One region of the Gilliamella sp. Nev3-1 genome, then DNA from elsewhere that is predicted to be linked to it. Evidence: riboswitches for the same ligand, from Rfam matches in the RefSeq annotation. Region 1 holds a riboswitch; the other holds the start of a gene.
What was found. A riboswitch is a leader RNA that binds a small molecule or an ion and turns the genes downstream of it on or off. The one in region 1 is predicted to bind thiamine pyrophosphate.

Region 1 (5,338 bases):
ATAGTGATGAGTCTTATTTTATGGTATAGAGCTTTTTTGGCGATATCTCCGTTATGCTATCTTGCTAAAAACTTACTCCAAAACAGAAATAATAAAAAACTCGTTTAATTTAGATAACATGGTGAAAATAGCTTAATGACTTATAAATAATTATAATTGTTTTTATTTAAGATATTAGCATGATTTTTTGAAATCTTAGAATACTTTTATCTTTTTATTAATAGGTAATTGTTAGAAGGATAGATAATATGAAAAGGAAAATATTGAGTGTTACTCTAGCTATTATGGCTTGGTTTGGTGCAGTTTTTTTGTTAATGCCTATCAAATTGATTGCCCACAAAACATCAAGGCTAAAGAAGAAGTTGAAAACAGGCCTAATGGGTGGGAGGTTTCTGATGATATAAATAGTTTAACTATATCGTTTAGTAGCATGATTGTTTATCACGGTAAGCCTTCTAGAAAGGTCAGTTTAAAACCAGCAAAAGGATGGGTTGAAGGTAAGAAACATGAGTTAATATGGGAAGTCGATTTTAAAGCTGATGTTGAACCTTATTATGTTAGTTGCTCTTATAATGGCAGTAGAATTGAGCTAATAAAAAAAATTGATTTATCAATGAAAAGTTGTTGGGCTGATTATTTTGAAGATGAACAAGGAAAAAAAGGAACACTTACCTGTAGCACAAGTGAAGCAAAAGATTTGCATTAGTTGAAATATGGGATTTGTTGTTATATGTAATAGCTGACAACTTAAATCCCTTTTAGACTATTTATTGTGCTGTCACCACCAACGGTAAAAATGGTGTGTTGGGCCAATTCCGTTACCAATATTTAAATTATCAGCATGGCTAATGGCTCCTTGCAAATAATTTTTAGCCTGCATTACAGCTTCTACTAAATTATATTTGGGTAATAATGCGGCAATTGCTGCAGATAGTGTGCAACCTGTTCCGTGAGTATTTTTAGTTTGAATTCGTGGAGAAGTTATTCTTATTACATTATCTTGGGTTATCAAATAATCAGGGCTTTGACTACCTGACAAATGCCCGCCTTTCATTAAAACCGCTTTGCAACCCAATTTGAGTAATTCATCCCCTTGCTTTTGCATATCATCTTCGTTTTTGGCCTCACCACAATCAAGTAGTGCTGCTGCTTCAGGAATATTAGGAGTAACAATGGTTGCTAAGGGTAATAATAACTCACGAATAGCAGTTATGGCATCAGATTTGAGCAGGGGATGTCCTCCTTTAGCTATCATTACAGTATCTAAGACGATAGCAGGAATAGCATTTGTGATAAGAAGATGGTGAACTGCTATGACTATCTCTTTATTCATTAGCATTCCCATTTTTACACTATTAATTTGAATATCTTGATATAGCGTATTGAATTGAGCTGCAACAAATTCAGGGGTAATGGCTAATACCGCATCAACCCCTCGTGTGCTTTGTGCCGTTAATGCAGTGATAACTGACATGCCATAAGCCCCGAGTGCCGAAAAAGTTTTTAAATCGGCTTGAATTCCTGCGCCACCGCTGGGATCTGACCCAGCAATGGTTAATGCAATTGTTGTCATAATGTATGCCCTATTTAGCCTTCCTGATTTGAGTAATGAGCGATAACGTCGCTTGCTCAATATCTTGTTTACCACAAATAGCTGAAACCACAGCAACGCCGTCGATACCTGTTTGAATAACGTTAGTCACATTATTTTCATCAATACCGCCAATAGCTACAGCAGGACATTGCTTTAGTTCTATTAGTTCAATTAATTGTTCGGTTCCCAGTGCTACTGCTGCATCTTTTTTCGTTGCGGTTGGAAAGATAGGACCAATACCAATATAATCGACCTTATGCCATGGAACGCTATCAAGTTGACGTCGATTAGCGATCGAAAACCCTAACCATTTATCTCTACCAATTAATTGACGAGTAACATCAACAGGAAGATCACTTTGTCCAATATGTACACCATCGGCGTCAACCGCTAAAGCAATATCGACATGATCATTAATAAACAGTGGTACGGGTGTTTCATTCAGCGCTTCTTTCAATGCTAATGCGGCATAATACCAATCTTTACCGCTAAACTTATGTTCAGATCTTAACTGTACTGCAGTTGCCCCATTAGAAACAGCAATTTTTGTGGTATTTACCATGCCACTAATACCACCACATAATAATGGATCAAGGACTAAATAAAGAGTTAAATCTAATTGCTTTTTCATCTTGTTCCTTATTGATGCAATGAATTAAACAGAGATAGTTGATCTAGTAGTGATACCGCAAAGGTACCTAATCCTTGCTGTTTATTGGCAAGTTGACCTGCTTTTTTCATCATAAAACAAGCTGAGGCGGTAGCTGATAAAGGATCTGATGAATTGGCAATAAAAGCAGCTACCATAGCAGATAGTGCACAGCCTGTTCCTGTTACTTTTGTTAAAGCAATATCGCCACCAGTGATGCTATATAAGATGTTGCCATTAGTGATATAATCAATATCCCCCGTCATTGCAACAATCGTTTGATATTTTTGTGCAAGTGCTTTGGCTGCATGTACAGCAGATGTCGTTGAGTTTTGACCATCAGGTCCTTTCGATGATCCATTTTCACCATTTAGTACTAATATTTCTGATGCATTACCGCGTATGACTGTTGGCTTTAATGATAGTAATTGACATACAATTTCAGTTCGATAATTAAGCGCCCCCCCCACAGCGACAGGATCAAGCACCCATGGAGTTTGTGTTTGCAAAGCTTGGATTGTTGCTAACAACATACTTTTGGCTGTGCTACTGTGAATGGTGCCAATATTAATCAATAAACTATCCGCAATGGTGATAAATGACTCCACCTCTTGCTTGGCAATAACCATTGCTGGTGATGCACCAATAGCGAGTAACACATTTGCGGTAAAATTTTGCACCACATCATTTGTAATACAATGCACTAATGGGTTTTGTTGTTTTACATGATAGATAAAAGGAGTTGCTTGTACTAATTGAAATGGTTTGTTTTCTAACATATTTATTCCCTGTTATTTTAGAACTAAAATATTGGGAAGAATTTGCCAAATTAAAGCTAAGATGGCTTAGACTTCCCTACGCTGGCATAACCCAGATCAGGTTCAACGGGTAAAATCTCAGTTTTTTGTCAAAACAAAAAACACCCCGAGTCAAAATTTGTTCATCCATTATGAACTGACTATCAGTTTTTAACAAACTATTGTAATAACTTTTCAATATCTGTTATTGCCTTTCTGTCTGGCAAAAAGATGATTAGATGATCATTATCTTCTATCATCAAATCAGTATTAATAATAATCACATCTTCACCACGAACAACAGCTCCAATTGTTGCACCTGAAGGCAGTTTTAAGCCATTAATATTTTTGCCCACCAGTTTTGATGTATCATTATTGCCTTTGGCAACCACTTCGATAATTTCAGATTCGCCTTGCCTTAGCGAAACGACTTTAACCATACCAGTTTGTCTTACATGACTTAATAGTTCTGAAATGGTGGCATGTTGTGGCGATATTGCGATATCAATCACACTATCATTAATCAATTCAAGGTAGGCTTGGCGTTGAATTAGTACGATCACTTTTTTTGCGCCCATTCTTTTGGCAAGCATAGATGACATGATATTGGATTCATCGTCACCTGTGACTGCAATAAAAAGATCGGTAAGCTCAACTTGCTCTTGTGAAAGTAATTCTTGATCAGATGACTCACCATGCAACACTGTGGTATTAACCAGTTGCTCGGCAATGAGTTCGGCTCGCTCAGCATTGCGTTCAATTAACTTGACTTGGTAATCATTTTCCAAACGCTTTGCTAAAGCGACAGCAACACTACCACCACCACTAATAATGATTCGCTTATAAGGTTTTTCTAATCGTTGTAGTTCGCTGGTTACAGCTTTGATATTAACTGGTGGCGTAATAAAATACACCATATCTCCCGCTTCAACCAAGGTTGAGCCAAGCGGACGAATAAAGCGGTTTTTACGATAAATAGCAACCACTCGCGCTTCAACATGAGGTAAATGTTCTTTGAGCTCGGATAATTCACTGCCAACTAAAGCACCGCCATAATAAGCCGTTACCGCCACTAGACACACTCGGTTATCATAAAAAGAAGCAAATTGCAATGAGCCAGGGTATTGAACTAATTGACTTATATGATTGGTGATAAGATTTTCTGGGGCAATGATATGATCGATATTAATACAGTCTTTATTGAAAAAAGGATAATTTTCATCATTATATTCAGGCGCTCTAATGCGAGCCACTTTTTGTGGAATACTAAATAAGACATGACCAATTTGGCAGGCCATCATATTGACTTCATCAGAGTTAGTTACAGCAACAAGCATATCGGCCGATTCAGCGCCAGCACTTTCTAATACCTGAGGATAGGATGATTTTCCACAAATTACCTGTAAATCAAAACGCTCTTGTAGCGATTGCAATCTATCATGATCTTCATCCACCACAGTAATATCGTTTTGTTTTTCGGTAACAAGATATTCCGCAAGTGCACTACCTGTTTGTCCTGCACCAAGAATAATAATCTTCATAACTAGCCTATATATTTAGATGGCTTTAACCATTATCCATTTACTTAGTATATTAAAGCCATTGCATATCATTCATTTTTTAGTCGCAATCTGTTATTGATTTTGCAATTATACAAACCCGATTGCATCATAGACTTTTTTCAACGTTGGCTCGGCTTTTGAACGTGCTTTTTCAGCTCCATCTTGCATGATTGAAAATAGATAATGTTCATCGTCACGATACTCATGATATTTAGCTTGCAAGGTAGTTAACATATCAATGACTTGCGTTGCAACTTCTGTTTTGAGGTGACCATACATTTTACCTTCAAACTCTTTTTCAAGCTCGGCAATAGGCTTACCTGTCACACCAGTTAAAATATCAAGTAGATTTGAAACACCAACTTTATTTTTAACATCATAGCGTACTACTGGTGGCTCATCAGAATCAGTCATTGCACGTTTGATTTTCTTCTCAATATCTTTTGGATTTTCGAGTAAACCAATCACATTATTACGGTTTTCATCTGATTTGGACATTTTCTTAGTCGGCTCTTGCAATGACATAACGCGCGCACCAACCCTGGCAATGAACGGCTCGGGAACAGTAAAAATATCACCATAAAGCGCATTAAAACGCATAGCAATATCACGCGATAATTCAAGATGCTGTTTTTGATCATCACCAACAGGAACTAAGTTTGCTTGATAGAGTAAAATATCAGCAGCCATAAGTACAGGATAATCAAATAGCCCTGCATTGATATTCTCTGAATGG
Region 2 (5,338 bases), on a different contig from region 1:
ATTGCCCCCTTGCAAATGTTTTATGGCTTCTTCTAGATTGCTACATTGGGGAAATAATACTGCAATTTTGGTAAAGTGTGTGCAATCCGTATCGTGGATATTTTTAGTTTGAGTTTTGTATGATAGTGATGAGTCTTATTTTATGGTATAGAGCTTTTTTGGCGATATCTCCGTTATGCTATCTTGCTAAAAACTTACTCCAAAACAGAAATAATAAAAAACTCGTTTAATTTAGATAACATGGTGAAAATAGCTTAATGACTTATAAATAATTATAATTGTTTTTATTTAAGATATTAGCATGATTTTTTGAAATCTTAGAATACTTTTATCTTTTTATTAATAGGTAATTGTTAGAAGGATAGATAATATGAAAAGGAAAATATTGAGTGTTACTCTAGCTATTATGGCTTGGTTTGGTGCAGTTTTTTTGTTAATGCCTATCAAATTGATTGCCCACAAAACATCAAGGCTAAAGAAGAAGTTGAAAACAGGCCTAATGGGTGGGAGGTTTCTGATGATATAAATAGTTTAACTATATCGTTTAGTAGCATGATTGTTTATCACGGTAAGCCTTCTAGAAAGGTCAGTTTAAAACCAGCAAAAGGATGGGTTGAAGGTAAGAAACATGAGTTAATATGGGAAGTCGATTTTAAAGCTGATGTTGAACCTTATTATGTTAGTTGCTCTTATAATGGCAGTAGAATTGAGCTAATAAAAAAAATTGATTTATCAATGAAAAGTTGTTGGGCTGATTATTTTGAAGATGAACAAGGAAAAAAAGGAACACTTACCTGTAGCACAAGTGAAGCAAAAGATTTGCATTAGTTGAAATATGGGATTTGTTGTTATATGTAATAGCTGACAACTTAAATCCCTTTTAGACTATTTATTGTGCTGTCACCACCAACGGTAAAAATGGTGTGTTGGGCCAATTCCGTTACCAATATTTAAATTATCAGCATGGCTAATGGCTCCTTGCAAATAATTTTTAGCCTGCATTACAGCTTCTACTAAATTATATTTGGGTAATAATGCGGCAATTGCTGCAGATAGTGTGCAACCTGTTCCGTGAGTATTTTTAGTTTGAATTCGTGGAGAAGTTATTCTTATTACATTATCTTGGGTTATCAAATAATCAGGGCTTTGACTACCTGACAAATGCCCGCCTTTCATTAAAACCGCTTTGCAACCCAATTTGAGTAATTCATCCCCTTGCTTTTGCATATCATCTTCGTTTTTGGCCTCACCACAATCAAGTAGTGCTGCTGCTTCAGGAATATTAGGAGTAACAATGGTTGCTAAGGGTAATAATAACTCACGAATAGCAGTTATGGCATCAGATTTGAGCAGGGGATGTCCTCCTTTAGCTATCATTACAGTATCTAAGACGATAGCAGGAATAGCATTTGTGATAAGAAGATGGTGAACTGCTATGACTATCTCTTTATTCATTAGCATTCCCATTTTTACACTATTAATTTGAATATCTTGATATAGCGTATTGAATTGAGCTGCAACAAATTCAGGGGTAATGGCTAATACCGCATCAACCCCTCGTGTGCTTTGTGCCGTTAATGCAGTGATAACTGACATGCCATAAGCCCCGAGTGCCGAAAAAGTTTTTAAATCGGCTTGAATTCCTGCGCCACCGCTGGGATCTGACCCAGCAATGGTTAATGCAATTGTTGTCATAATGTATGCCCTATTTAGCCTTCCTGATTTGAGTAATGAGCGATAACGTCGCTTGCTCAATATCTTGTTTACCACAAATAGCTGAAACCACAGCAACGCCGTCGATACCTGTTTGAATAACGTTAGTCACATTATTTTCATCAATACCGCCAATAGCTACAGCAGGACATTGCTTTAGTTCTATTAGTTCAATTAATTGTTCGGTTCCCAGTGCTACTGCTGCATCTTTTTTCGTTGCGGTTGGAAAGATAGGACCAATACCAATATAATCGACCTTATGCCATGGAACGCTATCAAGTTGACGTCGATTAGCGATCGAAAACCCTAACCATTTATCTCTACCAATTAATTGACGAGTAACATCAACAGGAAGATCACTTTGTCCAATATGTACACCATCGGCGTCAACCGCTAAAGCAATATCGACATGATCATTAATAAACAGTGGTACGGGTGTTTCATTCAGCGCTTCTTTCAATGCTAATGCGGCATAATACCAATCTTTACCGCTAAACTTATGTTCAGATCTTAACTGTACTGCAGTTGCCCCATTAGAAACAGCAATTTTTGTGGTATTTACCATGCCACTAATACCACCACATAATAATGGATCAAGGACTAAATAAAGAGTTAAATCTAATTGCTTTTTCATCTTGTTCCTTATTGATGCAATGAATTAAACAGAGATAGTTGATCTAGTAGTGATACCGCAAAGGTACCTAATCCTTGCTGTTTATTGGCAAGTTGACCTGCTTTTTTCATCATAAAACAAGCTGAGGCGGTAGCTGATAAAGGATCTGATGAATTGGCAATAAAAGCAGCTACCATAGCAGATAGTGCACAGCCTGTTCCTGTTACTTTTGTTAAAGCAATATCGCCACCAGTGATGCTATATAAGATGTTGCCATTAGTGATATAATCAATATCCCCCGTCATTGCAACAATCGTTTGATATTTTTGTGCAAGTGCTTTGGCTGCATGTACAGCAGATGTCGTTGAGTTTTGACCATCAGGTCCTTTCGATGATCCATTTTCACCATTTAGTACTAATATTTCTGATGCATTACCGCGTATGACTGTTGGCTTTAATGATAGTAATTGACATACAATTTCAGTTCGATAATTAAGCGCCCCCCCCACAGCGACAGGATCAAGCACCCATGGAGTTTGTGTTTGCAAAGCTTGGATTGTTGCTAACAACATACTTTTGGCTGTGCTACTGTGAATGGTGCCAATATTAATCAATAAACTATCCGCAATGGTGATAAATGACTCCACCTCTTGCTTGGCAATAACCATTGCTGGTGATGCACCAATAGCGAGTAACACATTTGCGGTAAAATTTTGCACCACATCATTTGTAATACAATGCACTAATGGGTTTTGTTGTTTTACATGATAGATAAAAGGAGTTGCTTGTACTAATTGAAATGGTTTGTTTTCTAACATATTTATTCCCTGTTATTTTAGAACTAAAATATTGGGAAGAATTTGCCAAATTAAAGCTAAGATGGCTTAGACTTCCCTACGCTGGCATAACCCAGATCAGGTTCAACGGGTAAAATCTCAGTTTTTTGTCAAAACAAAAAACACCCCGAGTCAAAATTTGTTCATCCATTATGAACTGACTATCAGTTTTTAACAAACTATTGTAATAACTTTTCAATATCTGTTATTGCCTTTCTGTCTGGCAAAAAGATGATTAGATGATCATTATCTTCTATCATCAAATCAGTATTAATAATAATCACATCTTCACCACGAACAACAGCTCCAATTGTTGCACCTGAAGGCAGTTTTAAGCCATTAATATTTTTGCCCACCAGTTTTGATGTATCATTATTGCCTTTGGCAACCACTTCGATAATTTCAGATTCGCCTTGCCTTAGCGAAACGACTTTAACCATACCAGTTTGTCTTACATGACTTAATAGTTCTGAAATGGTGGCATGTTGTGGCGATATTGCGATATCAATCACACTATCATTAATCAATTCAAGGTAGGCTTGGCGTTGAATTAGTACGATCACTTTTTTTGCGCCCATTCTTTTGGCAAGCATAGATGACATGATATTGGATTCATCGTCACCTGTGACTGCAATAAAAAGATCGGTAAGCTCAACTTGCTCTTGTGAAAGTAATTCTTGATCAGATGACTCACCATGCAACACTGTGGTATTAACCAGTTGCTCGGCAATGAGTTCGGCTCGCTCAGCATTGCGTTCAATTAACTTGACTTGGTAATCATTTTCCAAACGCTTTGCTAAAGCGACAGCAACACTACCACCACCACTAATAATGATTCGCTTATAAGGTTTTTCTAATCGTTGTAGTTCGCTGGTTACAGCTTTGATATTAACTGGTGGCGTAATAAAATACACCATATCTCCCGCTTCAACCAAGGTTGAGCCAAGCGGACGAATAAAGCGGTTTTTACGATAAATAGCAACCACTCGCGCTTCAACATGAGGTAAATGTTCTTTGAGCTCGGATAATTCACTGCCAACTAAAGCACCGCCATAATAAGCCGTTACCGCCACTAGACACACTCGGTTATCATAAAAAGAAGCAAATTGCAATGAGCCAGGGTATTGAACTAATTGACTTATATGATTGGTGATAAGATTTTCTGGGGCAATGATATGATCGATATTAATACAGTCTTTATTGAAAAAAGGATAATTTTCATCATTATATTCAGGCGCTCTAATGCGAGCCACTTTTTGTGGAATACTAAATAAGACATGACCAATTTGGCAGGCCATCATATTGACTTCATCAGAGTTAGTTACAGCAACAAGCATATCGGCCGATTCAGCGCCAGCACTTTCTAATACCTGAGGATAGGATGATTTTCCACAAATTACCTGTAAATCAAAACGCTCTTGTAGCGATTGCAATCTATCATGATCTTCATCCACCACAGTAATATCGTTTTGTTTTTCGGTAACAAGATATTCCGCAAGTGCACTACCTGTTTGTCCTGCACCAAGAATAATAATCTTCATAACTAGCCTATATATTTAGATGGCTTTAACCATTATCCATTTACTTAGTATATTAAAGCCATTGCATATCATTCATTTTTTAGTCGCAATCTGTTATTGATTTTGCAATTATACAAACCCGATTGCATCATAGACTTTTTTCAACGTTGGCTCGGCTTTTGAACGTGCTTTTTCAGCTCCATCTTGCATGATTGAAAATAGATAATGTTCATCGTCACGATACTCATGATATTTAGCTTGCAAGGTAGTTAACATATCAATGACTTGCGTTGCAACTTCTGTTTTGAGGTGACCATACATTTTACCTTCAAACTCTTTTTCAAGCTCGGCAATAGGCTTACCTGTCACACCAGTTAAAATATCAAGTAGATTTGAAACACCAACTTTATTTTTAACATCATAGCGTACTACTGGTGGCTCATCAGAATCAGTCATTGCACGTTTGATTTTCTTCTCAATATCTTTTGGATTTTCGAGTAAACCAATCACATTATTACGGTTTTCATCTGATTTGGACATTTTCTTAGTCGGCTCTTGCAATGACATAACGCGCGCACCAACCCTGGCAATGAACGGCTCGGGAACAGTAAAAATATCACCATAAAGCGCATTAAAACGCATAGCAATATCACGCG

Region 2: it holds a riboswitch for thiamine pyrophosphate, as region 1 does, so the genes downstream of both, thiM (hydroxyethylthiazole kinase) here and thiM (hydroxyethylthiazole kinase) in region 1, are expected to answer to the same signal.

The regions. Positions count from the first base shown of each region.
Region 1 is NZ_LZHN01000004.1:1,143-6,480, forward strand. Features, by position in the region: gene A9G40_RS00700 (STY0301 family protein) at 290-706, shown strand; gene thiD (bifunctional hydroxymethylpyrimidine kinase/phosphomethylpyrimidine kinase) at 779-1,573, opposite strand; gene thiE (thiamine phosphate synthase) at 1,584-2,225, opposite strand; gene thiM (hydroxyethylthiazole kinase) at 2,234-3,022, opposite strand; TPP riboswitch at 3,079-3,180, opposite strand; gene trkA (Trk system potassium transporter TrkA) at 3,220-4,581, opposite strand; gene trpS (tryptophan--tRNA ligase) at 4,690-5,338, opposite strand, start outside.
Region 2 is NZ_LZHN01000012.1:6,747-12,084, forward strand. Features, by position in the region: gene A9G40_RS02880 (STY0301 family protein) at 412-828, shown strand; gene thiD (bifunctional hydroxymethylpyrimidine kinase/phosphomethylpyrimidine kinase) at 901-1,695, opposite strand; gene thiE (thiamine phosphate synthase) at 1,706-2,347, opposite strand; gene thiM (hydroxyethylthiazole kinase) at 2,356-3,144, opposite strand; TPP riboswitch at 3,201-3,302, opposite strand; gene trkA (Trk system potassium transporter TrkA) at 3,342-4,703, opposite strand; gene trpS (tryptophan--tRNA ligase) at 4,812-5,338, opposite strand, start outside.